One region of the Pectobacterium parmentieri genome, then DNA from elsewhere that is predicted to be linked to it. Evidence: predicted binding sites of a transcription regulator. Region 1 holds the regulator's gene; each other region holds the start of a gene.

Region 1 (10,225 bases):
AGAGCAAGATTTGAACCAACCTCATCAGCGTGATAAGACGTTTGTCGATTTATACTAAAGTTTTACGTAACGCATGAAGTGCTGAGGCAAGGTGTGACCGCCACACCTTGCCGCAGAAAAGCGTGGAATTTAGGGTTGGTTCAGCAATTTGGGAATTTCCCGCAGGAACCAGGATTTCGCCTCGCCCATGCTGTCTCGTCGCCACGCCATAATAATCTGACTTTCCATTTGATGTTCTGGCCCAATCACCAGTAAACGCCCTTCGGCAATATCCTGCGCCACCATCGGGTAAGGCATGGTTGCAACACCTAATCCAGCCAGCAATGCACGTCGTTTATCATCTAGCGAGCTCACCGTCAGACGCTGCTGCTTATCCAGCAATTGCACGGTCAGAACTGGACGTTCACGCGCGGTATCTGCGACGGCAATTCCACGGTATTTCACACGAGTCGCATCCGACAGCGGCTCAGGCTCCTGATGGATGGGATGCTCTGGGCTAGCGACGTAAACGTTGTTCATCGTGTACAATTTGCGGGTATTCATCTCAGAAGACGCACGAAAATGCATGTCTGGCGCAATCACGATATCGGCACGCCCTTGTTCAAGACGCTCCCACGCCCCTGCCAGCACTTCCGTCAGAATCGATACCTGCGTATTTGCTTTGAGCGCCAGTTTATCGATTAGGGGAAAAATCCGCTGAGTTGGAATCAGGGCTTCCGTCACAATCGTCAGGTGCGTTTCCCAACCGCGAGCCAGCGCTTCCGCATCGGTGGTGAGCTTATCTGCGGCTTCCAGCAAAATACGCCCACGTTCCAGCAGCATGCGTCCGACATTCGTGAATTTAGTACGATGCCCGGAGCGATCGAACAACACCACATCTAACTCTTCTTCCAGTTTCTGCATGGTATAGCTCAGTGCCGAAGGCACCCTACCCAGCTCGTCTGCCGCAGCGGCAAAGCTGCCACGACGATCGATCGCATCCATCACCCTCAGGGCTTCCAGCGTCAATGCTCGTTCTCTCGCCATCTTCGTACTCATTCAGGAATTTTGAATATACCGACCAGATTAACTAGCTAACAATCCAACGTCCACACAATTACTATCGGTTTAAGAAATAATTATCTGGGGGATAAAAATTATGATCACACGAAGAGCAGCGGGGCAATGCGGCCAAGCCGACTATGGCTGGTTGCAGGCACGCTATACTTTCTCTTTCGGTCACTATTTTGACCCACAGTTGCTGGGCTATGCTTCTCTTCGCGTGCTCAATCAGGAAGTACTGGCACCGGGGGCATCATTCCAGCCGCGCACCTACCCACGGGTTGATATCCTGAACATTATTCTTCAGGGCGAAGCAGAATACCGTGACAGCAACGGCGGCCATATTCAGGCTAAAGCTGGCGATGTTTTGTTGCTCGCCACTCAGCCAAACGTCAGCTACAGCGAACATAATACCAGCGCCAGCAAGCCGTTAACACGGCTGCAATTATGGCTGAACGCCTGCCAGACCAGAGAGAACATCCCATTGCAGCGCATGGGACTCAATTCATCAAATCATACTCTGCTTGCCTCACCGGAAGGCGAGCAAGATAGCCTGCAACTGCGCCAACAGGTTTGGATCCACCATGTCGATCTCCAACCGGATGAACAAAGCACGATAGTGCTACAGGGAAATCAGGCGTATCTCCAACTGATTCACGGTTCAACGACGGTGAACGGTGGCCAGCACAGTGAAACATTACACTGCGGCGATGGTGCCTTCATCAAGGAAGAAACAGCGTTGACGCTACAGGCAGACACTCCTTTGCGGGCACTGCTCATCGATCTGGTCGTGTAGTTCTTCTTCCCGTCACCTTCGTAGGAAAACGCCGCTCACTCGGCGTTTTTATTCAGTCGTGGTAAGATATCCGTCTTGTTCCTCAATGTGTCAGGGTGATATGACAATGGATTCAACCAAACAGGACAAACTTCTTGCCCAGGCTGAACAGATTTGTCAGCAGCGCGCGGTGCGTCTAACGCCACAGCGGTTGGAGGTTTTACGCCTTATGGCACAACAGGCGGGTGCGATCAGCGCGTATGACCTGCTGGATCTTCTGCGACTCACTGAACCTCAGGCTAAACCGCCTACCGTGTATCGCGCCCTGGATTTTCTGCTGGAACAAGGCTTCATTCATCGCGTTGAATCAAACAACAGCTATGTGCTGTGCCACCACATCGAAGACCACAGCCATACGTCTGCCCTTTTCATCTGCGATCGCTGTGGACAAGTCACTGAACGTCAAACCGAGGGTGTGGAAGAAACGCTACGTAACTTAGCGCAGCAGTCAGGATTTACGCTGCGTCACAGCGTTGTGGAAGCTCATGGGTTATGTGGGGACTGTCAGGAAGTGGCATCATGCAAGCAGCCGGATCATTGCGATCACGACCATACTGTTCCGATTAAAAAACGATAGCCCCAAGGGCTATCGTTTTTTGCTAACGGCTAGCTCCAGTCGCTGTTACGAATAACGCCAACCGCTAAGCCTTCTATCGAAAAACTTTGCTGACGCAGGTCGACAACGATAGGGGCAAACTCTTCATTTTCAGCGAGAAGATGCACCGTATTCCCCTGCTTCTTCAAGCGCTTCACTGTCACTTCATCGTCAATACGCGCCACCACAATCTGGCCGTTGCGCACATCTTCTGTTTTATGTACGGCCAGCAAATCGCCATCCATAATGCCAATATTTTTCATTGACATACCGCTGACACGCAACAAAAAGTCGGCGCTAGGTTTAAACATGGCAGGGTCAACCTGATAGCGGCATTCGATATGTTCCTGTGCCAGCAAGGGTTCACCTGCGGCCACACGACCAACCAGAGGAATACCTGTCTCTTCTTCCATTAGCAGACGAATACCACGAGATGCGCCCGATACAATTTCAATAACGCCTTTACGCGCCAGCGCTTTCAGATGTTCTTCAGCCGCATTCGGAGAGCGGAACCCCAGTTGTTGGGCAATTTCCGCCCGCGTTGGCGGCATTCCGGTTTGCGCAATATGATCGCGGATCAGGTCATAAACCTGCTGCTGCCTTGCTGTTAATACTTTCATTCCGCCCCCTGGTTGTTTATACAGTCTTGCTGTGAGTATATACAGGTAAGGCACAATTGGGAATCGAGATATAGGCAAAGCCCCTGACTTTTATTCATTTATGCGGGGCGTCAGGCAAAATGTTGCCAGAGGATGCTGCCCCATACAACAGCGGCTAACAAGATGGCAACAAAGACAGCCGCCGACCCGATATCTTTCGCACGACCGGACAATTCGTGGTGCTCTAAACCAATGCGATCGACGACGGCTTCAATGGCGCTGTTAGCCAGTTCAAACAGCATAATCAATACCACAGAACCAATCAGCAGCAGTTTCTCAACCAGCGTAACCGGCAGTAAACAAGCAATAATAACGCCGACAATCGTCAGTATCGTTTCCTGACGAAACGCCGCCTCGTGCTGCCACGCCTGCTTCAGCCCTTTAAGGGAATAACCGGTAGCCTTAATAATCCGGGTCATCCCCGTTGCTTTATTCATTTATCCTCCATTTTTATACTCTAAATAATTCGCATTTTAACGCGCTTACGTTGTCTCATCACCACAGATCTCCGACGCAGTTTCTGGTATCCTTGCGGCGAATTGCTAACAAGAGGCTCCACGTTGTTATGTCAGGTTGGCGTAAAATTTACTATAAACTATTGAATCTCCCGCTGAAACTGCTGGTAAAAAGCAAAGTTATTCCCGCAGATCCAGTGGTCGAGTTGGGGTTAGATCCCTCACGTCCTATACTCTATGTTCTGCCTTATAACTCTCAGGCGGATCTCTTGACGCTACGCGCGAAATGTCTGGCATTGGGCTTACCCGATCCCTCGCAACCGTTCGAATTCAATGGCGTTGAACTCCCTAGCCACGTCTTTATTAATGACGGGCCGCGTGTCTTCCGTTATTACGTTCCCAAGCAGAAATCCGTCAAGCTATTCCACGACTATCTGGATCTGCATCGCGCCAATCCAGATTTAGACGTGCAGATGGTGCCCGTTTCCGTGATGTTTGGGCGCTCTCCAGGTCGGGAAGGTCATTCTCAGGCCACGCCACACCTGCGGTTACTCAACGGTATCGAAAAATTCTTTGCCGTACTGTGGCTAGGCCGCGACAGCTTTGTCCGCTTCTCCAGCCCGGTGTCGCTGCGCTATATGGCAACCGAGCATGGCACTGACAAAACCATAGCCCACAAACTGGCGCGCGTCGCGCGTATGCACTTCTCTCGCCAGCGTTTAGCGGCTGTTGGCCCACGCTTGCCGGTGCGTCAGGACCTGTTTAACAAGTTGCTGGATTCCAAAGCGATCAAGAAAGCCGTAGACGATGAGGCTCGCAGTAAGAAGATTTCTCATGAGAAAGCGCAGCAAAATGCGATTGCGCTGATGGAAGAAATCGCCGCCGATTTCTCCTACGAAGCGGTGCGACTGTCGGATCGCGTATTGAGCTGGACGTGGAACCGCCTTTATCAGGGGATCAACGTTCATAACGCCGAACGCGTTCGCCAACTGGCGCAGGATGGTCACGGCATTGTCTATGTGCCCTGCCACCGTAGCCATATGGATTATCTGCTGCTGTCCTACGTCCTGTACCATCAAGGCTTAGTCCCGCCGCACATCGCCGCAGGTATTAATCTTAATTTTTGGCCGGCGGGCCCGATCTTCCGCCGTCTTGGCGCGTTCTTTATTCGTCGAACCTTCAAAGGTAACAAACTCTATTCCACGATTTTCCGCGAATACCTGGGCGAGCTGTTTGCCCGTGGTTATTCAGTTGAATACTTCATGGAAGGCGGGCGTTCCCGCACGGGGCGTCTTCTGGATCCCAAAACCGGCACGCTGGCCATGACCATTCAGGCCATGCTCAGAGGCGGCACGCGCCCTATCACACTGGTGCCGATTTATGTCGGCTACGAACACGTGATGGAAGTCGGCACTTATGCGAAAGAGTTGCGCGGCGCGGTGAAGGAAAAAGAAGGCTTTATGCAGATGGTACGCGGTCTGCGCAAACTGCGTAACCTGGGTCAGGGCTATGTGAACTTCGGTGAACCGCTCCCGCTGACAACCTATCTGAACCAGCATGTACCTCAGTGGCGTGATGCGATTGATCCCATCGAGGCGCAGCGTCCAAGCTGGCTAACGCCGACAGTGCAGGATATCTCTATGGATATCATGGTGCGCATCAATAATTCGGCGGCAGCAAACGCGATGAACCTGTGCTCTACGGCGTTATTAGCATCGCGACAGCGTTCACTGACGCGTGAGCAAATGCACGAACAGCTCGATTGCTACCTGCAACTGCTGCGTCAAACTCCTTACCACAAGGATATTACGGCTCCCAAAAAGACAGCGAATGAATTGCTGGAACACGCGCTGAGCATGAACAAATTCGAAGTGGAGAAGGACAGCATTGGCGATATCATCATTCTGCCGCGCGAGCAGGCGGTTCTGATGACGTATTATCGCAATAACATCCAGCATCTGTTGGTCTTACCGTCGTTGATCGCCAGCATCGTCATCCATCATCGTCGGATTACACTTGCCGACGTCGTGCAACAAATCACGCTAATCTATCCGCTGCTGCAAGCCGAGTTGTTCCTGCATTATTCCAAAGAGCAATTACCGGACGTGCTGGAAACACTAGCTAATGAACTGATTCGACAACAGTTACTGTGCAGCCGTGATGGCGAATTAGCCATCAATCCGCCACGCATCCGCACACTACAACTGCTGTCTGCTGGCGTGCGTGAAACACTGCAACGTTATGCGATTACACTGTCTTTGCTATGTGCAAATCCAGAAATCAATCGTGGAACGCTGGAAAAAGAAAGCCGGAATATGGCACAACGTCTGTCCGTTCTGCACGGTATTAATGCACCGGAGTTTTTTGATAAAGCGGTGTTCTCGACGCTGGTTGCCACGTTACGCACAGCCGGGTATATCACCGACAGTGCGGAAGCAGCGCAAGGCGATATTATGGCAATCTACAGCATCCTTGGCGATCTGATCACTCCAGAAGTTCGGTTGACTATCGAAAGCGCCAGCTCATCCACCGAAATGGAAACAGCCAGTCAGGCGGTGGAAGAGGCAAAGCAGGAATAGCCAGACCGGAGTAACGGGAAAATGGCGGATAACATGCCCCCATCAAGCCGTGGATGCGTTTAGCATAATAAACGTCACCGAACATTCCGTCATAAAAAAAGCAGCGAGAAATCGCTGCTTTTTTGTCTCTACTGTCTACCTTACAGACCGAACAGCACACCGATAAATATCGCCATACCTGCATATTTATTATTGTGGAATGCCTTAAAGCAGGCATCACGTTCACGCCCAGCAGTCAGTATTTGCTGATAGACAAACATCCCACCAGCCACCAGCAGAGAAATAGTGTAGGGGGTTCCCAGTCCGGTGATGTATCCCAAAGCCAATAACAACGCCAGCATACTAAGCTGCAACAACCCGATGATGATATTGTCAAAACGACCAAATAAGATCGCAGTAGATTTCACGCCGATCTTTAGATCGTCATCACGATCCACCATCGCATATTGCGTATCGTAAGCCACCGTCCAGCAAATATACGCCAAAAACATCATCCAGCAGGTCACGGGCAGGCTTTCACTGACTGCCGCGTAGGCCATGGGGATCGACCAACCGAATGCCGCCCCCAGCACAAACTGAGGCAGATGGCTGACCCGTTTCATAAACGGATAAATCCACGCCAGAGCCAGACCGGCGACAGACAGCAGGATCGTCATCTTATTCAGCGTCAACACCAGACCAAACGCCAGTAAGACCAGCACCACAAACAGAACTTTGGCAGATTGCTCGCTCACCTCACCGCTGGGCAATGGGCGAGAAGCGGTACGTTTTACATGGCCGTCAAAATGCCTGTCGGCATAATCATTGATAACGCAGCCCGCTGCTCGCATTAAGAAAACACCAGCGACAAAAACAAAGAGCGTCCACGGTGCAGGTGTTCTCCCTCCTGCCAGCCACAGCGCCCATAGCGTTGGCCACAGCAGTAACAGAGAACCTATCGGTTTATCAATTCGCATCAAGCGACAATAAGCCAGCCATTTCCCTGCTGTAACACTTCTTTCCAAGGATTTATCTCCTCAAATTACCTGCCAACCTTCATCACTGGGTGTGTAATAAACCGGTGATTCCGGTAAGAAAAGCTCAGTCAACAGTAACGGATGCCCAGAAAGACACAGGCGGGAACGCCGCGCCCATAAGCCTTCGCAGCATCCGGTATGAATGTAATCACGCGTCAGCGATTTTTGCTCAAACAGATAACGACCTAACGGCTGATTACCTATTTTCGTCAAAGCCGCACCGGCACCTTCAAGTGTCTGTTGTGGGACAATCGTTCGACCGAAAAGCCAGGGGCGATCGTCACCATACAGCACAACTTCACGTAGCCAGTAACGTTCATCAAGCGGGAGTTGATCGCGCTCTTCGCCCAACGCCTGTGGCGTAATGAACCCCTCACGACAAAGCGTGACCCTCAGTTGGGCACAGTATTTTTCAAGCCGCTGCGTCATGGAACTGGTTTCCATCAGCCAGTCACCAATGTGTTCAGGCAATACCGAAGGGGGTTCAGTAAACCAGGATATGGTGCGCAGAAGCGTTGACGCATCGTCAGACATTGTCCCTACTCCAGACAGGGTCGCTTATCAATAAAGCATTCGTAAATAAAGTAAGCGTCCCTATTGTAGCGCAGAATGGTTCTCTCGATAACACGCTATAAAGGCATTCATCAACGATACGGCAACATTTCAGCAATGGGACTCAATGTGTAACGCATAAAAAAAGCACCACCCGGTATCGCAACCGGATAGTGCTCTTTAAGGGACAGAAAGACGTACTTCTGTAACCTGACGTCCTGCCACCGGAAAATGGCTTCCGGCGACAAGGGTGCCACATTACATCATGCCGCCCATACCACCCATACCGCCCATGCCACCAGCAGCACCTAAGTCAGGCGCATCGCCTTTAGGCAGGTCGGTGACCATACATTCGGTGGTGATCATCAGACCAGCAACGGAAGCCGCGAATTGCAGCGCAGAACGGGTAACTTTGGTCGGATCCAGGATACCGAAGTCGATCATGTTGCCGTATTCTTCCGTTGCCGCGTTGTAACCGTAGTTACCTTCACCCGCTTTAACGGTATTCGCAACCACAGATGGCTCTTCACCAGCGTTGGAAACGATCTGACGCAGTGGAGCTTCCATCGCGCGCAGCGCAACTTTGATACCCACGTTCTGGTCTTCATTCTGAGCAGTCAGAGAAGCCAGTTTAGCTGCAACGCGAACCAGCGCCACGCCACCACCAGCAACCACGCCTTCTTCTACCGCAGCGCGAGTCGCAGCCAGGGCATCTTCAACACGTGCTTTCTTCTCTTTCATTTCAACTTCAGTTGCTGCGCCAACTTTGATAACGGCTACGCCGCCAGCCAGTTTAGCCACACGCTCTTGCAGTTTTTCTTTGTCGTAATCTGAGGTTGCTTCTTCAACCTGCTGACGGATCTGAGCAACACGGCCCTGGATCGCAGCTTCTTCACCCGTACCATCGATGATGGTGGTGGTGTCTTTGTTGATAACAACGCGTTTTGCCTGACCCAGATCTTCCAGCGTCGCTTTTTCCAGTTCCAGACCGATCTCTTCAGAGATAACGGTACCACCAGTCAGCGTAGCGATATCTTGCAGCATCGCTTTACGACGGTCGCCGAAGCCCGGAGCTTTCACCGCAGCCACTTTCACGATGCCACGCATCGTGTTAACCACCAGCGTTGCCAGCGCTTCGCCTTCAACATCTTCAGCAACGATAACCAGCGGTTTGCCCGCTTTCGCTACGGCTTCCAGTACTGGCAGCATTTCGCGGATGTTGGAGATTTTTTTGTCAGCCAGCAGGATGAACGGGCTTTCCAGTTCTACAGCACCAGTTTCTGGCTTGTTGATGAAGTACGGAGACAGGTAGCCGCGGTCAAACTGCATACCTTCAACCACGTCCAGCTCGTCTTGCAGACCGGTACCTTCTTCAACGGTGATAACACCTTCTTTACCGACTTTATCCATGGCTTCGGCAATCATTTTGCCTACGGTTTCGTCGGAGTTAGCAGAGATGGTACCAACCTGAGCGATAGCTTTAGAGTCAGAGCACGGTACAGACAGTGTTTTCAGCTCTTCAACAGCAGCGATAACAGCTTTATCGATACCGCGCTTCAGATCCATCGGGTTCATGCCCGCTGCAACAGCTTTCAGGCCCTCAGTGATGATTGCCTGCGCCAATACGGTTGCGGTCGTGGTGCCGTCGCCTGCTGCGTCATTCGCTTTAGAGGCAACTTCTTTCACCATCTGTGCGCCCATGTTCTCGAACTTGTCTTCCAGTTCGATTTCACGCGCTACAGATACGCCGTCTTTAGTAATGGTCGGTGCACCGAAGGATTTATCCAAAACTACGTTACGGCCTTTCGGGCCCAGGGTAACCTTCACTGCATCAGCCAGTACATTCACGCCGCGTAGCATTTTTACGCGAGCGTCATTACCGAATTTTACGTCTTTAGCTGCCATGGTGTATTTCCCTTAAATTCGTTCAGTTCAGATGATTACGCGCAATTACGCTTCAACAATTGCCAGAATGTCGCTTTCAGACATGATCAACACTTCTTCGTTATCGATCTTCTCTGCTTTCACGCCATAGCCATCATTGAAAATAACGATGTCGCCCACTTTCACATCCAGCGGCTTCACTTCGCCATTTTCCAGGATACGTCCGTGACCTACGGCCAGAACTTCACCACGGGTAGATTTACCAGCAGCGGAACCAGTCAGTACGATACCGCCAGCAGATTTTGACTCAACTTCTTTGCGCTTGACGATCACGCGGTCATGCAATGGACGAATATTCATTGATAGCTCTCCTTTGAGAAAGTCCATATCGGTTTAGGATAAACGCCGACTATGTTTTCATAACGACTATGTTTTCATAATCGGCCTTGTGGTGTTTTAAGTGGGGGCGTTTAATCGCCCTTCAAGGGAGACAATTCATTTTTTTTGCGTTAGGCGGCTATGTATTACCGATAGCAGATAAAAAATAAGGATTATCAACATGATAATCCTTAGCGATTTTTCAAACTGTCGCGACGTTAGCGGTCATCC
Region 2 (10,225 bases), 1.1 Mb from region 1:
TTTTCAAACTGAGAACTGGTTAGGTTGACACCAATATCAAACATGACTTTCACTCTAGCGAATAAAAAATAAGACCTCTCAAAGAGAGGTCATTTTACCGTCCTGCCGCAGGTAACCGTGAGTGACTACGATAGCTCTTCGGTTTCGGTTCTTCGGCCTTTACCAACATAAAACCGCGCGAAGAAGACGCCGATTTCAAACAGCAGGTACATCGGGATAGCCAGCAGCGTCTGTGAGAGAACGTCCGGCGGCGTTAGCAGCATCCCGACAACGAATGCGCCCACCAAAATATAAGGACGCTTTCTCTTCAGATCTTCCGGCGTCACCACGCCACTCCAGCAGAGCAGCACAATGGCAACGGGCACCTCAAACGATACGCCGAACGCCATGAACAGCGCCATAACAAAATCGAGGTAGTTATTGATGTCAGTTGCAATCACCACGCCAATGGGCGCAGTTTTCGCAAAAAAACCAAACGCCAGCGGGAACACCACAAAGTACGCAAACGCCATACCCGAATAAAATAGCAGGCTGCTGGATACCAGTAACGGCATCATTAAGCGACGTTCGTGTTTATACAGGGCAGGCGCGACAAACGCCCACACCTGATACAGCACCAGTGGCGCGGCAATAAACACCGAGACAATCATCGTCAGCTTTATCGGCGCGAAGAACGGTGAAGCGACATCAGTCGCGATCATATTGGCGCCGGCAGGCAATTGCTCGATGAGTGGTGCAGAAACCAGTTGGTAAATGTCATTGGCAAAGTACACCAGCGCAATAAATACCGCCAGCACACAGATAATGCTGTTTAGTAGTCGCTTGCGTAGCTCAATAAGGTGGCTAATTAGCGGTTGAGTATCTTCATCGGCCATAAACTAAAGACTATCGCTCGGTTGGCGGGCAGAAACAGCAGAAGACTGGGACTGCTCAGGTTTGACATTATCGTTGCCGACAACTTCATCACCTGTAGCGTTACGGCCATCATGGTGATATTCAGAAGCAACACTGTTTTCAGGTTTAGGCTGGCTGACTGCCGGACGTACTGTGGCTTCCGCTTCAATCACCCCATCATAAGCGGCTTCGGGATCGCTCAGTGGGATGTTGCGCTGCGGTTCCATCGCCGCATTGTGAACGTCTGATTTTTTGGGATCGTCTGATTTTGCGAGCCCCTCTGACGTTTGCGGTAACGATGTTCCGGTATAGCCACGTTTCATCGCCTCTGCCGCCTCTTTGAGTTCATCCATTGAGGCTTTCAACTCAGGCGACAGGTTCTGCAAACTGGCATTTTCGACTTTCTTCAGGCTTTCCTGAAACTCCTGGAGTTTCAGTTCCTGCGCCAGTTCATTCTGAACCGTAGATGCCAGCGAACGCAGCGTCCTGATCCAGCTTGCAACCGTTCTGACTGCGACGGGGAGACGCTCCGGCCCGAGAACAATCAGGCCGAGAATCATCACCAATAGCAATTCACCAAAACCGATATCGAACACAGATTACACCTGCTCTTTATGCTGGCTCTTCGTATCGCCCTGCTTGACGTCTGATTGGCTGTCAGCAATAGACTTGGTAGAGAAATCGGCATCTGGCTGCGTTTTGTCTGTACTAGCCGGCGGCTGTTCGTCACCCATGGCTTTCTTAAAGCCTTTGATTGACGCGCCCAAATCCGAACCCAGCGTTCTCAACTTGTTGGTTCCGAACAGCAAGATGACGATAACTGCGATAATCAACAGGTTCCAGAGACTAATACCACCCATAACATTTACCTCTTTTCAAAAAGGGGAACGACAGAATTTTCGTTATTATATCGGGTAATTCTGGCGTGCATCATGATCTGCTTCAACGAGTTCGACGCCAACCGATAAACCAGGCAACAATTCCTGCTGCCATCAACCCTGCGGGAACCATATCGGTTCCAACACGACCAACCAGTAACACCGTACCACTGATTAGCAGGGTTGCGCCAATACCCAAAAGATATCGTGACTGTCCTTGGCGAGCCTGCTGCGTTTTCAGCTCATGTGCCAGCTTATCGACGCTTTGCTTTAACATCTTATGCTGACGCAGCCCATCATAAAAGAGCTCAGGAAGCTCCGGCAGTTTCTCAGCCCAGAACGGTGCCTTTTCTTTTAGCGCCCGGAAAACCGCAGGTAAACCGACCTGTTGCTTCAGCCAACTCTCCAGAAAAGGCTTAGCGGTTTTCCACAGATCGAGCTGCGGATAAAGCTGCCGACCAACGCCTTCAATATACAGCAGCGTTTTTTGCAGCAATACCAACTGAGGCTGTACTTCCATATTGAAGCGACGCGCCGTATTAAACAAATTCAACAATACATGACCGAACGAAATTTCCGCCAACGGCTTCTCGAAAATCGGCTCACAGACAGTACGAATAGCAAACTCAAAATCTGCAACATTGGTATCTGCAGGCACCCAGCCCGAATCTACATGCAGTTCGGCGACTTTGCGATAATCACGGTTGAAAAAAGCGATGAAATTCTCAGCCAGATAGCGCTTATCTTCTTTATTCAACGAACCGACGATACCGCAATCAATACCGATGTACTGCGGGTCTTCGGGGTGATCGTAGCTGATAAAGATATTGCCGGGATGCATATCCGCATGGAAGAAACTGTCGCGAAATACCTGCGTGAAGAACACCTGAACGCCGCGCTCTGCCAGCAATTTCATATCCGTTCCATTGGCTTGCAGCGCGTCGACATCAGAAACAGGAATGCCGTAGATACGTTCCATGACCAACATGCTTTCTCTGCAATAGTCCGAATAAATTTCCGGCACATACAGCATCGGGCTGTTCTCAAAATTACGCCGCAGTTGGATGGCATTTGCCGCTTCTCGCAGCAAATTCAGCTCATCAAGCAGTGTTTTTTCATATTCCAGCACCACTTCACGCGGGCGCAGACGGCGACCATCCGGTAACAAGCGAGGCAACCAGCCAGCCAGACGTTTCATCAGGCGCATATCTGCCTTGATGACAGGTAAAATATCCGGGCGGATCACCTTGATAACAATCTCTTTTCCCGTACTTTTCAGGCGGGCGGTATGAACCTGTGCAATCGAAGCTGAAGCCAACGGTTTGATATCAAAATCGTCAAACCACTCTTCAAGAGGGATCCCCCCCATTGACAGCTCAATCTGCTCACGCGCCAGTTTGCCATCAAACGGCTCAACCTTATCCTGCAACATTGCTAACTGATCGGCGATAGCAGGTGGAAACAGATCGCGGCGCGTCGACATCATTTGCCCGAACTTAATCCACACCGGCCCCAACTCCTGAAGCGCTAAACGCAGACGTTCCCCTAAAGGCATGTTGCGGTGGCGGTTAGGTAACCAAAACAGCAGGCGGCGACCCGCACGCAGTGGAAACGTCAGACGCATTTTAGGAATGAGTTCGTCCAGACCATAGCTCAACAACACACGCACAATGCTGTAGAGGCGGCGTAATTCACCGGGCGTCATCGTAAGGTCTCCAGTTTCGCCAGCCGTTCAGACAACACATCAACGGATTTATCCAGCGCAACAATTTCCTCGTGGAACCAGGCGTTTTCCAGTTTTCCCGGTGCCAGTCGCCACTCTTCCGTTAACGTCTCGGAAAGAAAATGTTGCTGCTGATGTAATGACCGTTTCAGGAAACCCAGTGTTTTCTGTGCCGTCTGGCTAAGGCCCTGAGCAACGATATCGCCCAGATAAGGGGATAGCCATTCCGCCGGATCGAACTCCGCCAGATCGCACAGCACGATGAACTGTTGAACGACTTGAATATCACCTTCAATAACCAGTTCACCGCTACGCATCAGTGACGATAGCTGTTGACGATCGCGTAATTTCATCAGAACCGGGACGCGTGTATTCAGACGACAATCAGCCAATTCGCCCCACTGGCTAACGACATCCAGTCGCTGTTCGTTAAACACCAGCACCAAAGGAACATCCAGTTCAGCCAGCGCGATCTGGAGTGTTTTTCCCTGTAAACGCTGACGGGCAGACTTCATGCTCCGATCACAAGAAACAGTGTCGTGAAAAAGAAGCTGATTCAGCGCAGTTTCCAGCGTAGCTGTCAGAAAAGACGTTATCAGCATTGGCGTTTCCAATCAGAATTTAAACCCACGGTGCAGCGCAACGATTCCACCGGTGAGGTTGAAATAGTTAACGCTGTCAAAACCGGCATCGCTCATCATCCCTTTCAGCGTTTCCTGATCGGGGTGCATGCGGATAGATTCCGCCAGATAGCGGTAGCTCCCGGCATCACTTGCCACAGCTTCGCCAATTCTCGGCAGGATATGAAATGAATAGGCATCGTAAACGGTGCTCAACTGTTTAATCACCGGTTTGGAAAACTCCAACACCAGTAACCGACCGCCCGGCTTTAGAACACGGTACATGGAGCGTAGCGCTTTGTTTTTGTCCGTCACGTTGCGCAGACCAAAGGAGATAGTAATGCAGTCGAAGAAATCATCGGGGAACGGCAGCGCTTCTGCATTTGCCTGCACGTAGTTGATGTTGTCGATAATACCTTTGTTACGCAGTTTCTCGCGGCCGACCTTCAGCATTGATGCGTTGATGTCCGCCAGAATGACCTCACCCCCTTCGCCCACCATGCGGGAGAATTTGGCGGTTAAATCCCCAGTTCCACCTGCAAGATCCAGCACGCGCTGGTTACGTCTTACCCCACTGCATTCAATGGTGAAACGCTTCCAAATACGGTGGATACCAAAGGACATCAGGTCATTCATCAGGTCATACTTTGCTGCTACAGAATGAAAAACCTCAGCCACCATGACTTCTTTTTCATCCCTGGCGACAGTCCGGAAACCAAAGTCGGCCGTATTCTCCTGCTCACTTGCCATCTTATCCGCCTACTATTTCAGTCAAATTTCGGGTCTACCCATTAATGGTGAGAGTGTACCAGACCCGGATAAAAACCCCACTGCACTAATTTCGCATAGCATGAGTGCCAAACCCACGAAATTCATACCTATTTATGCTGTCATACTTCAAGCTGCTTGTGCGTTGGCGGCCCTTCTTCACCTTCCGTTTTTACGGTTGGAGAGCCAGAGTCGGGCGCGGCGGAGCCCAATAATTCATCGTGCTCAGTGTGCTCATGAGCCATTGCTTTTTCTGCCAATGACGGGCTGATCGTGCGTTTAATTTCTACACCCAACGCGCGGAACCCCTCAGCCTGGCCAATAAGATTACCACGCCCAGAAGAAAGTTTATTCATCGCCTGACGATAAGTGCCCTGCGCTTTATCCAGACTCTGCCCCAGAGATTCCATATCATCTACAAACAACCGCAGCTTATCGTATAGCCGTGAGGCTTTCTCGGCGATCTGCTGTGCATTGCGGCTCTGTTGCTCATAGCGCCATAAATTGTTGATGGTACGCAATGCCACCAGCAGCGTGGTCGGGCTGACCAGCATAATGTTGTGCTTTAACGCCTCGTTGATCAACTCGGGCTGGCGGTCGATAGCGACCAGAAAAGCGGGTTCGACGGGAATAAACATCAGCACGTAGTCTAGCGAACGCAGCCCCGGAAGCTGCTGGTAATCTTTGCTGCTCAACTGCCGAATATGGCTGCGCACCGAGAGCAAATGTTCGTTCAGCGCCGTACTACGTTCTACATCATCATCACTATTGAAATAACGCTCGTAGGCCACCAGCGACATCTTGGCATCGATCACGACATCTTTGCCCTGCGGTAAACGCACGATGACATCCGGTTGCAAACGGCTATTTGTCCCCGTTTGCACACTAACCTGTGTTTGGTATTCATAGCCTTCACGCAGGCCAGAGGCTTCCAGCACGCGGCTTAACACCACTTCACCCCAGTTACCCTGCGTCTTATTGTCGCCTTTCAACGCTTTCGTCAGGTTGATGGCTTCGTGTGCCATCTGCGCGTTCAACTGTTGCAGATTGCGGATCTCGTGCGCCAGCGTGTGGCGCTCACGTGCTTCCGCGCCAAAGCTGTCCTGTACCTGACGGCGGAATCCATCAAGTTGCTCACGCAACGGCATCAGCAACTTATCCAGACTCTGTTTATTTTGTTCGTCCACCTTGCGACCGCTGTGTTCGAAAATACGATTCGCCAGATTCTCAAATTGCGTCGTCAACCGCTGTTCGCTGCTTGCCAGCAACCGCTGCTTCTCTTCCGCCGCCATCCGGGTTTCTTCTAACCGAATGGTGACTTCACGCAGTTCAGCTTCCAGTGTGCTATTGATTTCGCGTAGCGTCCGCAGTTCCTGATTTAACTGCACGCACTCAGTGCGGAGTTCACCAAGCTGTTGCAGCTTTTCATGGCTGGCAGAGAGTTGAGCGTGAACCGTGCGCAGTTCCAGCTCGTTTTGCCGCAGCCGTTGTTCGTCCTGCTGCTTTGCCTGCTGCTGTTCGCTGAGCGACTGTTGAGCCTGCTGTAATGTCTGAGCCAGCAACCGTTGTTCGGTATCATGCTGCGACAGCTTCTGCTGGTGAATCAGGCTGGCAATTAACCACCCGATCAGCAGACCCACCGCACCACCGCCTAGACCATAAAATATGCTGATATCCACTTTGCCTCCGCAGGCCTTTCACGCTGTCGGTCAAGGTAAAATGATACTGTATGGATGTCCAGAAACAATTCTGACGGGGGAGTAGGTTGAGCCAAAAAATGCGAGCCGCATTCCATATGAATATGGGCATACGATAATTTGCAGAAAAATCAGAGCAGTAACGCTTCCATTCCCCCAACGTGAACACCTACATTGGGGGAATGGAAGGTATAGCTTAGCGAAGAGTGCGACTTAACCTAGGCGCTGCTTCGCATCGCTGATAGCTTTGGCAACCTGCTGTGGTGATACGCCACCCTGTGCAGCACGCTTATCCAGACAGGATTGCAACGCCAGAATCGGGTATACATCTTCGCCAATCACGGCGCTGAATTTTTGCAGATCGGCCAGCGGCAGTGCTTCCAACGCTTTGCCCTGACGAATGGCTTCAACCACCGCTTCACCCACGATATGGTGCGCTTCACGGAACGGAACGCCTTTCGCGACCAGATAATCCGCCAGCTCTGTCGAGTTGGCGTAGCCTTGCTCGGCGGCTTCTTTACAGCGTGGACGTTTCACCTGAATGCCTTCCAGCACCAGACCCGCCATCATCAGGCAATCGTGCCAGGTGTCGAGCGCGTCAAACAGCCCTTCTTTGTCTTCCTGCATGTCCTTGTTATACGCCAGCGGCAGGCCTTTGAGCGTCATCATCATGCCCGTTAACGCACCCTGTACACGGCCACATTTACCACGAATCAGCTCCAGCGCATCCGGGTTTTTCTTCTGCGGCATCAGGGAAGAACCGGATGTCACACGGTCAGAAAGCTCGACGAACGCCGCTTCACCGCTGTTGAAAAAGATCAGATCTTCGGCAAAACGCGACAGGTGGATCATGCCGATCGAGGCGTCGGACAGCAGTTCCAGTACATGATCGCGATCGGAAACCGTATCCAGACTGTTGCGCGTGGCGGAAGCAAAACCCAGCCAGCCAGCCAACTGCTCACGGTCAATAGGATAAGCCGTTCCTGCCAGCGCGCCACAGCCCAGCGGGCTGACATCCAGACGCTTCAGCGTATCTTCCAGACGGCTTTCATCACGCGCCAGCATTTCATGATAAGCCAGACACCAGTGTGCAAACGTCACCGGCTGCGCGCGCTGCAAGTGGGTGTAACCCGGCATCACGGCATCCTGATTCGCTTCTGCCGTCGTGACCAGCGCCTGACGCAGTTGGCGCACTGACAGCAGCAGCTCTGCAATCTGCGCCTTGCACCACAGTTTCAGGTCGGTTGCGACCTGATCGTTACGGCTGCGACCGGTATGCAGTTTTTTGCCCAAATCACCGACTTTCTCTATCAGGCGCAGTTCAACCCAACTGTGAATGTCTTCTGCATCGCTTTGCAGGATGATCTCAGGATCGGCTTGTACCTCAACCAGCAGCGCATTCAGCGCCTGTTCCAGTTGTTGTTGTTCCTGCTCGCTGAGCACATTGACCGTCACCAGCGCTTTCGACCAGCCGATCGAGCCAACGATGTCCTGTTCCGCCAGACGGTAATCAAACCGCAGTGAGTCATTAAATTGTTTAAAACGCTGATCTGCTGCCTGACTAAACCGACCGCCCCACAAAGCCATAACCCTTACTCCTAAAAATTTAATTCATGTTGGTATGGCATCATGCCATACCCAGAAACGACTTACGCCAGAATACGTGTACCGATAGCCACACCGTTAAACAGCGCAGGCAGTTGCTCGGCATGACGCCAGCTAGCGATATCAACCGGACGACCCAGCGCACGAGCAGCATCCAGCGCGGCATTGACCTTAACAATCATGCCGTCGGTGATAATGCCTTGAGCAATCAACTGCTCGGCTTTCTCTGCCGTCATTTCGGCAATACGCTGGCCTTTACCGTCCAGAATGCCGCTAACGTCAGACAGCAGGATTAAATCTGCGCCCAGCGTTTGCGCCAGCGCCGTCGCTGCCTGATCGGCGTTGACGTTCATCAGGTCGCCCTGCGCCGTAATACCAATGGAGCTGACGACAGGCAGATAGCCCGCAGACAACAGCGTGTTCAGCAACGCAGGCGACCCGGCTTCCGCTTTACCCACAAAGCCCAGCGCTTCATCTAACTGCGTGACCGTGGTGCTGCCACCATCGCCCAGACACAAGCCGACTGCGTTGATATCATGCTTCTTCGCCCATGACAGCAGGGTTTTGTTGGCCGAGCCCGCCAGCGCACCAGTGATGATGTCGATCTGATCGGCTGGCGTGACGCGCAGGCCGTTTTTCTTCACGACAGGCAACGACAGCTTCTTCATCAGCTCATCTACCAGACAGCCACCGCCGTGTACAATCACCAGCGGACGCTGATGCTCCTGACGGTAAGCCACCAGCGCGGTAAACAGACGCTCCAGCGCTTCTTCGCTATCCAGTAAAACGCCACCTAACTTGATAATTAACGGATTCATTATGCTTCGCGCCTCGAAATGTCGGGACCAGTAGTGATTAAATTAACGATTGGGTTTCAGGGAAACCAAAACGAATGTTCATGCATTGCACAGCCTGTGCCGCCGCGCCTTTCAGCAGGTTATCTTCGGTTGCCACCACGATCAGGTGCTCACCGTCAACCGAGAAGCCAATATCGCAAAACGGCAGACCAACAACGGATTTCAGCGCCGGAACACCCTTATCATACAGGCGAACCAGCGGCTTATCGTGATAAGCGTTGTGATAGGCTTCGGCGACATCCTGCTGGGTTACGCCCGGTTGCAGGCGACAGGTGATGGTTTCCAGAATGCCACGGGCGAAGTTGCCCAAATGCGGCGTGAAGATCACCGGTGTACCGAGGTGCGTTGAAATTTCAGGCTCATGACGGTGGTTGAAAATACCGTATGGTTGCAGGCTGACCTCACAGAAACTGTTGGTCATCGATGCTTTACGTCCTGCCCCACTCACACCGCTGACGGCATTAATCACTGGCCACTGGGCCGGATTCAACAGTTGCGCATCCAGCAGCGGTTTCAGCGCCAACTGTGCGGCCGTTGGATAACAACCCGGCACGGCAATCAGTTGTGCCTGTTTGACACTTTCAGCGCGCCATTCGGCCAGCCCGTAAACCGCTTTTGCCAGCCAGTCAGTGTGCTGATGTTCGAAGCCATAATAGCGGCGATAAAATTCGGCATCCTGTACGCGGAACGCGCCGGATAAATCAAAAACAGTGCAGCCTGCCGCCAGAAAAACCGGGGCCAGATCGTGGCTGACTTTGTGGTCGGTCGCCAGAAAAACGACATCCACGCCTTTCGCCGCTTCTTCAGCATCGGTCAGCGGTTTTACCGGTATGTCGATGATGCCTTTGAGCTGCGGATGTAAATCAGAAATCAATTTTCCTGCATCGACACTTTGCGCAGAAACCATCAAAGCGGTTATGTTCATCTGTGGGTGACGGTTCAGGTAGAGCGCAAGCTCAGCGCCGGTATAACCACTTGCACCAACAATCAGCGTATTCAGCATGGGATCCGTATACCTTCTTATTTATCTATGGAACAGGTAACAGGGTTCACCAGCGTCGGTACGCTGTTCACCCGAGAAACTCAGTGAAAGTGACGAATCGTCATCGCCGCACCTTTGGGTTTCCTTTCGCCGAGCATTATTGTATTTTTATTCAAAATAAATGCATGAATATTGATACTA
Region 3 (10,225 bases), 1.4 Mb from region 1:
GCGGAGATCGTCTTCCCGCCAATTGGCAAGCGGGTGTCCATTGAGCGTAATGTCTCCGTATTCACAATCCCATGCCCGAGTCAGCAATTGTAATAGCGTCGATTTCCCGCATCCGGTGCGCCCCAGCAGCGCCAGATGTTCGCCTGCTTGAATCGAGAGCGTGATATTTTGCAGCACGGGCTGTGGCTGACCGGGATAAGTGAAGTTGACATGTGAGAGTTCAAGTAAAGCTGTGCGAGAGGTTTCCGGGCCACGCGTTGGGAACGTGACGTCAATAGGCTGACGAATGATTTGATCGACCCTTGCGGCGGAAGCAATGACTTGTCCCATATGCTGGAAGGCCACTGTGACCGGTGCCAGTGCTTCGAAGGCAGCAAGTGACGCGAACACGAACAGGGCGATTAACGCACCGGGCTGTGTGTTGCCGCCAACACCATCGGCGGCGAGCCACAGAATCAGCGTAACGGTTAGGCCACTGCATAAAATCATCACCGCCTGAGACAGACCGGTAAGGTTGGCCTGCTGGCGCTGGCGACGCAGCCAGTTAATTTCCACCAGTGCCAACTGTTGACGGACGCGATCTAGTGCGCCAAAAACGGTTAACTCCGCCTGACCTTGCAGCCAGGTGGTTAGCAGCAGGCGGTATTGCGCGCGCAGTGCGGTCAAATCCTGCCCAATGCCGTTACCTGCCCGATAAAACACCATAGGCAGACAGAGCAAGAGCACCAGCATGATGGCACCAAGCGTCAGAGCCAATGCGGCATCAATGAAGCTCAGACCGTAACAGACGATGAGAATGACGGCCAACGCGCTGACAATAGGTGAAATAACGCGAAGGTAGAGGTGGTCAAGTGTATCAACGTCTGCCACAAGTCGGTTTAGCAGTTCAGCCTGACGAAACTGTGCCAGCCCGCCTGGAGAGAGCGGCAGAATGCGAGAAAAGGTGAAAACGCGCAGACGTAGCAGAACACGAAATGTCGCATCGTGGCTGACGACTCTTTCCCCATAACGCCCTGCGGTACGGGCGATAGCGGCACCCCGCACGCCTGCAGCGGGTAGCATGTAGTTAAAAGTGAGTAGCCCGACAATCCCTGCCAGTGCGGCCCCAGCGAGAAACCAGCCGGATAGGGCGAGCAGGCCGATGCTGGCCAGCAATGTGGCGATTGCCAGTACCACGCCTAAGCTTAAGCGCCAAATGTGCTGACGATAAAGTGCCAGAAATGGTTTTAATACTCGCATCGTTTTTATCTGAGCCATTACAGCACCCCCTGTCGTTGTGCCAGCAGTGCCGCGAAAGGGCCTGTTTCGGCGCGAAGTGTTTGATAGTCCCCCTGCTGGACCAGGCGACCCTCGTCCATCACCCAAATCGCGTCATACTCGGTGATATCGTTGAGTTGGTGCGTGACCAGCAGCGTGGTCTGGGAACGTGCTGCCGTGTTCAGTGCGGCCATAACCAACTCCTCACTATGGGCATCGAGGCTGGCTGACGGTTCATCCAGTAGTAATAAGTTGCAAGGATGGATAAGCGCACGGGCGACGGCGATGCGCTGCGCCTGACCGACGGATAAACGGGCAGCACCATCGCCGATCGTTGTTTCCAGCCCTTGTGGGAGTTGCAGTAGAAATTCCTGCACATAGGCACGCTCAATCGCCTGCTGTAACGCCACAATGCTGGCCTGCGGGTTACCGAGCAGAATATTGCTGCGCAGCGTTGGTTCCGGCAAATGGGGATTTTGCCCGACCCAGCTCAATTGTTTACGCCACGATTCAGGCGTAAGTGTGTTTAGCGCTTTGCCATTAACGGTTAATGAGCCGCGATAGGGCAGGAACCCTAGCAGAGCATTAAGCAGTGAACTTTTTCCTGCTCCGCTGATACCGACCAACGCGATACGTTCGCCAGCACGGATATTGAACGTTAACGGTTGGGTTAATGGCGTGCCATTGGGTGCGAGTACAACCAAGTCTTCCGCGCGGATGGCAATCGCGGTATCGCTGCTGAATTCATGTGTGCCAAAGCCAACCGATTCGCCTTCCTCGGCTAAAAAGGTCACCAGTGATTCCGCTGCACCGATAGCTTGAGCTTTGGCATGGTAGAAGGTGCCCAGATCGCGTAAAGGTTGAAAGAATTCCGGCGCAAGAATCAGCACGAGAAAACCGGCGAAGAGCGTCACGCCCATTCCATAATGGCCAAAATCCAGCTCACCGAGATAAGAGAAACCGAAATAGACGGCGACAACCGCGATCGAAATAGAGGCGAAAAATTCCAGCACGCCCGAGGAGAGAAATGCCATACGCAGCACTTCCATGGTGCGGCTACGGAAATCTTCGGAAGCATGGCGGATTTGTTCGGTTTCAGCCTGACCGCGATGAAACAGGCGTAGAGTTTCCATCCCGCGCAGGCGATCGAGGAAGTGCCCGCTCAGGCGAGCCAACGCCAAAAAATTACGGCGGTTGGCATCCGCTGCGCCCATGCCGACCAGTGCCATAAACAGAGGGATGAGCGGTGCAGTCAGAAACAGAATCAGACCCGCAGCCCAGTTGAGCGGAAAGATGGTGATCAAGATAAGCAGCGGGATCAGTGCGGCAAGATACATTTGCGGCAGATAGCGGGCGTAATAGTCCTGCATATCATCCACCTGTTCAAGGATAATCGTTGCCCAACTGCCGGCGGGCTTACCCTGAACCCAGGCTGGGCCAAGCTGTTGTAGTCGATCCAGTACCAGTTTGCGAATGTGCTGCCGAACCGCTTGTCCGCAAAGAAAACCGACACGCTCACGTAACAGGCTGTTAAGCGCACGCAGAATAAATGTAGCGATCAGCAGAAGGAAAGGAGAAAACAGGGACTCTCGGGGGGCATGTTCAATGATCAAGGCATGAAGCAGAGTAGCTAATAGCCAGGCTTGCGCCACGATTAACGCACCGCTCAGGAACCCAAGCAGCAGTGAAAGGCGTAACCAACGTTGTGCCAGCTTGCTTTGTTGTTTCAGCCAAGCGGTTAGTTCTTGCTGTCTGGTTTTTTTCATCGGGGACCAGTTCGTTATGTTGCAGAAATGGACTTAATAGAAAATAACGCTTATGTAACCGTTGGGTAACAAAATTATCTTCTATCATACAGAATGCCGCCATGTTACCGCGACAGGAACGCGCTGCAAACGAAAAGGAGAGGGGAAATGAGGGAGGCGATCAATTTTTGTGTTGCGACAGGCAAATCGGAAGGAAGAAAACGGAACGGCCGCCGCCGCTCCGTTTCAGCTATCGTTCTACTTGTTGATGGTCAATCCATCCAGATAACGTTCAGCATCCAGTGCAGCCATACAACCGGTACCTGCGGAGGTAATAGCCTGACGGTAAATGTGATCCATTACGTCGCCTGCGGCAAAGACGCCAGGAATGCTGGTTTGCGTCGCGTTACCATGAATACCGGATTGCACTTTGATATAGCCGTTTTCCAGTGCCAGTTGGCCACCAAACACGGCAGTATTCGGGCTGTGGCCGATAGCGATAAACACGCCAGCCAGCTCCAATTCTTCAGCGGCATCGCTTTGCGTATCACGGATACGCACACCCGTTACGCCCATGTTATCGCCCAGCACTTCGTCCAGCGTGCGGTTGGTGTGTAGGATGATGTTGCCGTTTTTGACTTTGTCCATCAGACGGTCGATCAGGATCTTCTCTGAACGGAACGTCTCGCGACGGTGGATCAAATGGACTTCCGCAGCGATGTTAGACAAATACAGGGCTTCTTCGACAGCGGTATTCCCGCCGCCAACGACGGCAACTTTTTGATTCCGATAAAAGAATCCATCACAAGTCGCACAGGCGGAAACGCCTTTGCCTTTAAACGCGTCTTCAGACGGTAGGCCAAGGTAGCGAGCTGATGCGCCCGTGGCGATAATTAGTGCATCACAGGTGTATTCATCGCTGTCGCCGAATAAACGGAATGGACGGTTCTGCAAATCAACACGTTCAATATGATCAAAAATCACTTCGGTATTGAACTTGGTCGCATGTGCGTGCATACGCTCCATCAACAGCGGGCCGGTTAAATCGTCGGCATCGCCCGGCCAATTTTCTACTTCGGTCGTGGTCGTCAGTTGACCGCCTTTTTCCATACCCGTGATTAATACTGGCTGTAAATTCGCGCGTGCAGCATACACTGCGGCGGTGTAGCCAGCGGGGCCTGAGCCCAGAATCAATAACTTGTGATGTTTAACGGTACCCATGCTTTCCTCATTTCATGACGGCGGATAATGTTCATAGAACCAGCCTTTACGACAAACACGTTTCTTTAGCAACGAACATATCTACCACGAACAATGAGAACGATTGTAAGGAAATTACAAGAGTAAAAAAAGTATGCAGAAAAGTTGCTGGCTATTTGTTTAATCGTTAATGACGATGGAGATAATAAATTGCTGAAAAATCAGACGCATTCATAAGTAAAATGATTGAGCTTACCCCAGTGAATGGCTCTGGCTTATCGAATCTGGCAGTTTCTTCTGATTTTCGTTGTTTTACTTTGACAATCGGCTGTGCATTTGCGAAAACATCTAGGTAAGAGGAAATTTTTTGTATGTGGACAGTTAAAAGCTCGGCTTTTTTATTCGTTTTTGCGCAGGTAGGCCTTTGGGCCACGGATATGACGTGATGGTCTTCTTCGCGGGTGAGCAATACGTGGGGCGAGAGCGAAAAGTTAATGACTGTTGATAGACAAAATAGGCAGCGTGTCTTCTTTAAGGGTAACTCTGATACATGAGGTCTATCGGGGTAAAGCGGGTGCAGGGAAAAGTGAAGAGAGACAATAATAATGGTAGACACTAAAAAGCGACCAGGAAAAGATCTCGATCGTATTGATCGTAACATCCTGAACGAATTGCAAAAAGATGGGCGTATTTCCAATGTCGAGCTTTCCAAACGGGTTGGGCTGTCGCCAACACCTTGTCTGGAGCGTGTGCGTCGTCTGGAAAGACAGGGTTTCATTAATGGCTACACAGCGCTGCTAAACCCGCATTATCTGGATGCGTCACTGCTGGTTTTCGTTGAAATAACGCTAAATCGCGGTGCGCCTGATGTGTTTGAACAGTTTAACTCTGCGGTGCAGAAGTTGGAAGAAATTCAGGAATGCCATCTGGTTTCCGGTGATTTTGACTACCTGTTGAAAACGCGCGTACCGGACATGTCCGCTTACCGTAAACTCCTGGGCGAAACGCTGCTGCGTTTGCCGGGTGTAAACGACACCCGTACTTACGTGGTGATGGAAGAAGTGAAGCAAAGCAACCGTCTGGTCATTAAGACTCGATAAACGCGTGGGTGCAAAACCCGATAAATTCAGCTACACTCCTGTGAATTTATACAGTCCCAGCGCCGGGTTTTCTCGGCGCTTTGTCATAAACCTTACAGGCCCCTGGAGAGACTCTTGAGCCAGGAATATACAGAAGATAAAGACGTTACCCTGAAAAAACTCAGCGGAACACGTCGTTTGCTTGAAGCGATTTTAATCGTTGTGGCACTTTTTGCAGTTTATCTCAGTGTCGCATTGCTTAGTTTCAGCCCCTCCGATCCCAGTTGGTCGCAGACTGCGTGGCATGAGCCTATCCATAACGTTGGTGGTGTGGCAGGTGCCTGGCTGGCGGATACGCTGTTCTTTATTTTTGGTGTTCTGGCCTATGCCATTCCGCCGATTATGTTATCCCTGTGCTGGGTGGCTTTCCGCCAGCGCGATAACCACCAATCCATTGAATACTTTACTTTTTCACTTCGCCTGATTGGAACGTTGGCGCTGATCCTGACCTCTTGTGGTCTGGCGGCGTTGAATATTGACGATCTCTACTATTTTGCTTCCGGTGGTGTATTGGGAAGCCTATTGAGCAGCTCAATGATCCCACGTTTTAATAGCATGGGGGCGACGCTGGTTCTGCTGTGTGTCTGGGGCGCAGGGTTAACGTTGTTTACCGGCTGGTCATGGTTAACGATCGCCGAAAAAATTGGCGCTGGTGTATTGGGTTGTCTGACATTCATGTCAAACCGTTCACGTCGCGATGAGGACTATCGTGATGAGGATTATCGCGAAGAGGATGAGAACGATGTGCTTAACCTACCTCACGATGAAACCTCCCGTGAGGCGATAACGCAACCGCGAGATGACGATGACGTTCTGTTTTCTGCGCCTTCCGTTGCTGATGCCGTACACGACACGGTAGCGGACAACGCGATAGAAGAAGCATCATCTTTAATTGAAAACGTGCCGACTGCTACACAACCGATGCTCTCGGCAGAAACGCCAGTAGCATTGTCTGATTCGCCATTGCCTGGCATTGTGCCGCCCGTTACCCCATCTGTGATTGACTCAACGCCATCGCTGAATCCGCCGCTGTATTCGTTTGAGATCCCTGAACCTCCTGTAGCGGTGCAGGAGAACGTAACCACGCCTGAGCCCTACGGTAGTGCGTCTATGTCTTACGGGAGTGCTTACGGAAATAGTGTCGTACCGGCGATCGTAACGCCGCCAGTGGTTCAACCGTCTGCTGAGCCGTCACAATCTGCACACGATATCGATTTCAACGCGAATAACACCTTTATGCCGGCGTTCAGCGCTGATGCAGATGATAATCCGCAGATTAAACGCGGTGTAGGGCCGGAATTGCCACGCCCTAATCCGGTACGGATTCCAACTCGGCGCGAGTTGGCATCATATGGAATAAAGTTACCGTCGCAGCGACTGGCCGAAGAGCAAGCAAGGCTACAGGCGCAGAGCGATAGCGTAGAAACGGAATTGACGAACGACGTGTATCAGGAAGAGACACCGGATGACATCGCGCAGCAAGAAACTGCGCTGCAACAAGCGTATCTGGACCAGCAGCGTCAGCGCTATGGTGAAGCATACCCGTTACAGGAAGACGATGAAGACGCACTTCTGCAAGCACAGTTAGCCAGAGATTTCGCTGCACAGCAGCAGTCCCGTTATGACGCCAGCGCGTCGCAGCCTGATGAGGAAACCCCTGTTTCGCTAGCGTCACCTGCGGTCAGTGAGCCTGTTCATCCAACCCCTCTGGCTCCGCATAACGCCTTTTCGTTCTCGCCGTTTAGCGCGGAGAATGAGCACGAATCTGCACCGCATACGTTTAGCGAATCCGAATCCCCGTATTCACAGCAGTCCTATCGTGCCGAGCCAACGTTCCCGCCGATGCATGCTGGTGAAGATGAGGATGACGACGATGAGCGCAGCCCGCAGATGTTTGGTCAACCAGTGCAACCGACGTCAGCGCCTGTTGAGGACGTGAAACAGGAAAATACACTAGCGCACCATCCAGCAATGGATGGCCTGATTCATCCGTTCCTGGTGCGTAATGAACAACCGCTCCAGAAACCGACAACACCGCTGCCAACGTTGGATTTGTTGACCCCGCCTCCCGCCAGCGAAGCGCCTGTTGATAATTTCGCGTTGGAACAGACTGCGCGATTGATTGAAGCGCGTCTGGCTGATTTTCGGGTAAAAGCGGATGTGGTCGATCACTCTCCGGGTCCGGTAATCACGCGTTTTGAACTAGATTTAGCACCGGGCGTTAAAGCGGCGCGTATCTCGAATTTGTCACGCGATTTGGCACGGTCACTGTCAGTTGTTGCAGTGCGTATTGTTGAGGTGATTCCTGGTAGACCGTATGTTGGGCTGGAATTACCAAATGCGCATCGTCAGACGGTGTATCTGCGAGAAGTGCTGGACTGTGACGCATTCCGACATAACCCTTCACCGCTGGCAATCGTGTTGGGGAAAGATATTGCAGGCGAACCCGTCGTTGCCGATCTGGCGAAAATGCCGCACCTACTGGTTGCAGGTACCACGGGATCGGGTAAGTCAGTCGGCGTCAACGCTATGATCATCAGTATGTTGTATAAAGCCACGCCAGAAGACGTGCGCTTTATCATGATCGATCCAAAAATGCTGGAACTTTCCGTGTACGAAGGCATTCCACATTTGTTGACGGAAGTTGTGACCGACATGAAGGATGCGGCAAATGCGCTGCGCTGGTGTGTCGGTGAAATGGAGCGTCGCTATAAGCTGATGTCAGCGCTTGGTGTGCGTAATCTGGCGGGATACAACGAACGCGTGATGACAGCAAATGCGATGGGGCGTCCAATTCCCGATCCGTTCTGGAAACCGGGCGACAGTATGGATATGACGCCGCCAGTGCTGGAGAAACTGCCGTATATTGTCGTCATGGTCGATGAATTTGCCGATCTGATAATGGCGGTGGGTAAGAAGGTTGAAGAACTGATTGCCCGATTGGCACAAAAAGCGCGAGCCGCGGGGATTCACCTGGTACTGGCGACGCAACGTCCTTCCGTTGACGTGATCACTGGGCTTATCAAAGCAAATATCCCGACACGTATCGCATTTACCGTTTCCAGCAAAATCGACTCACGGACTATCCTCGATCAAGGGGGGGCTGAATCGCTCTTGGGAATGGGGGATATGCTTTATATGGCTCCCAACTCCTCGATCCCTGTCCGTGTGCATGGGGCTTTTGTGCGCGATGAGGAAGTCCATGCCGTGGTTCAAGACTGGAAAGCACGTGGTCGCCCTCAATATATTGATAATATCGTCAGCGGTGGCGACGATGGGGAAGGTGGGGGGCTCGGTCTTGATGGCGATGAAGAACTCGATCCTTTGTTCGATCAGGCCGTAGGATTTGTGGTCGATAAACGTCGTGCATCAATCTCCGGCGTACAGCGTCAGTTCCGAATCGGCTATAACCGCGCCGCGCGAATCGTTGAGCAAATGGAGGCACAGGGCATCGTCAGCTCTCCTGGACACAATGGTAACCGCGAGGTGTTGGCACCACCATCAATGGAATAACCACGCGGTATCCGTTGAAATCACTCCATCATAAGGGCTGCGTGTGCAGCCCTTATGCAAAGAAGCGTAAAAGCGCTAATAAGCAGATAATTCATCTACCATTGTCCGAGTGGGTTCAGATAACATAGATTCATAAATATCAATGGTTCACAAATAACCGTGATCTACAAAGAACATCGGCGTAACACTAAGCGTTTGGCCTTGACAAAAAAGGTCTGTTATATCAGGAAATTCAAAGGATTATGCGTATGAAAAAGTGGTTAGCTATCAGTTGCCTGATTACGGGAATGACGTCAACCGCTGTCTATGCAGACGCGGCAAAAGATTTGCAGGGACGACTCAATAAAGTAAACAGTTTCCATGCAAATTTCAGCCAGACCGTCACCAGCGCGGATGGCGCAGCGGTGCAGGAAGGGGAAGGGGAACTGTGGTTAAAACGCCCTAACTTATTTAACTGGAAAACGATATCACCTGATGAAAGTGCATTGATTTCTGATGGAAAAACGCTCTGGTTCTACAATCCCTTTGTTGAGCAAGTCACCGCGACCTGGTTGAAAGATGCGACGGGTAATACGCCGTTCATCCTGATTACGCGTAACGATACCGGCGATTGGGATAAATACGATGTACGGCAGAAGGGCGATGATTTCGAGCTTACACCGAAGTCAGCGAGCGGTAATCTGAAGCAGTTTGCGATTAATGTGACGACAAACGGCACGATCAAGCAATTTACTGCGACGGAACAAGATGGGCAGCGCAGTACCTATGTGCTGAAAAATCAGCAAAATGGCGCTGTTAATGCCGCGCGATTTACATTTACGCCACCGAAAGGCGTCACGCTGGACGATCAGCGTCAGTGAGGCCAGCGTGAGCAACCTGTCACTTGATTTTTCCCATAATGAATTCCAACCGCTGGCCGCGCGTATGCGGCCAGCAACATTGGCGCAATATATTGGTCAACAACACCTATTAGGCGCTGGTAAGCCACTGCCACGAGCCATTGAGGCCGGGCAGTTGCACTCGATGATCCTCTGGGGGCCGCCAGGAACGGGAAAAACCACGCTGGCAGAATTAATTGGGCATTACGGGCAGGCGGATGTCGAGCGCATTTCTGCCGTGACGTCCGGCATCAAAGAAATTCGTGAAGCGATTGAGCGTGCTCGGCAAAATCGAAATGCAGGGCGACGTACCATTTTGTTTGTTGATGAAGTTCATCGTTTCAACAAAAGCCAGCAGGATGCGTTTCTGCCACATATTGAAGATGGGACAATCACCTTCATTGGCGCAACAACGGAAAACCCTTCTTTTGAACTCAACTCCGCGTTGTTATCACGCGCCCGCGTCTATTTACTAAAAGCGTTGACGGCAGAA

The links. The regulator LexA, encoded in region 1, represses DNA repair genes until DNA is damaged. The targets are predictions, from matches to a motif close to TNCTGTATGTACATACAGNA.
Region 2: rmuC (DNA recombination protein RmuC) is a predicted target of LexA. The motif match lies at 6,607-6,626, and genes of this name have one in related genera.
Region 3: A8F97_RS08920 (DNA translocase FtsK 4TM domain-containing protein) is a predicted target of LexA. The motif match lies at 5,339-5,358, and genes of this name have one in related genera.

The regions. Positions count from the first base shown of each region.
Region 1 is NZ_CP015749.1:3,376,109-3,386,333, forward strand. It holds gene A8F97_RS15285 (glutathione S-transferase family protein) at 1-58, shown strand, start outside; gene A8F97_RS15290 (LysR family transcriptional regulator) at 130-1,026, opposite strand; gene A8F97_RS15295 (pirin family protein) at 1,139-1,837, shown strand; gene zur (zinc uptake transcriptional repressor Zur) at 1,944-2,453, shown strand; gene lexA (transcriptional repressor LexA) at 2,483-3,091, opposite strand; gene A8F97_RS15310 (diacylglycerol kinase) at 3,202-3,567, opposite strand; gene plsB (glycerol-3-phosphate 1-O-acyltransferase PlsB) at 3,696-6,164, shown strand; gene ubiA (4-hydroxybenzoate octaprenyltransferase) at 6,305-7,168, opposite strand; gene ubiC (chorismate lyase) at 7,181-7,714, opposite strand; gene groL (chaperonin GroEL) at 7,991-9,637, opposite strand; gene A8F97_RS15335 (co-chaperone GroES) at 9,683-9,976, opposite strand; gene A8F97_RS15340 (FxsA family protein) at 10,213-10,225, opposite strand, start outside.
Region 2 is NZ_CP015749.1:4,442,428-4,452,652, reverse strand. It holds gene tatD (3'-5' ssDNA/RNA exonuclease TatD) at 1-44, opposite strand, end outside; gene tatC (Sec-independent protein translocase subunit TatC) at 126-875, opposite strand; gene tatB (Sec-independent protein translocase protein TatB) at 879-1,490, opposite strand; gene tatA (Sec-independent protein translocase subunit TatA) at 1,494-1,754, opposite strand; gene ubiB (ubiquinone biosynthesis regulatory protein kinase UbiB) at 1,837-3,477, opposite strand; gene ubiJ (ubiquinone biosynthesis protein UbiJ) at 3,474-4,097, opposite strand; gene ubiE (bifunctional demethylmenaquinone methyltransferase/2-methoxy-6-polyprenyl-1,4-benzoquinol methylase UbiE) at 4,110-4,865, opposite strand; gene rmuC (DNA recombination protein RmuC) at 5,006-6,562, opposite strand; gene argH (argininosuccinate lyase) at 6,794-8,167, opposite strand; gene argB (acetylglutamate kinase) at 8,230-9,003, opposite strand; gene argC (N-acetyl-gamma-glutamyl-phosphate reductase) at 9,041-10,045, opposite strand.
Region 3 is NZ_CP015749.1:1,996,896-2,007,120, reverse strand. It holds gene cydC (heme ABC transporter ATP-binding protein/permease CydC) at 1-1,257, opposite strand, end outside; gene cydD (heme ABC transporter permease/ATP-binding protein CydD) at 1,257-3,023, opposite strand; gene trxB (thioredoxin-disulfide reductase) at 3,261-4,223, opposite strand; gene lrp (leucine-responsive transcriptional regulator Lrp) at 4,808-5,302, shown strand; gene A8F97_RS08920 (DNA translocase FtsK 4TM domain-containing protein) at 5,417-8,854, shown strand; gene lolA (outer membrane lipoprotein periplasmic chaperone LolA) at 9,103-9,714, shown strand; gene A8F97_RS08910 (replication-associated recombination protein A) at 9,722-10,225, shown strand, end outside.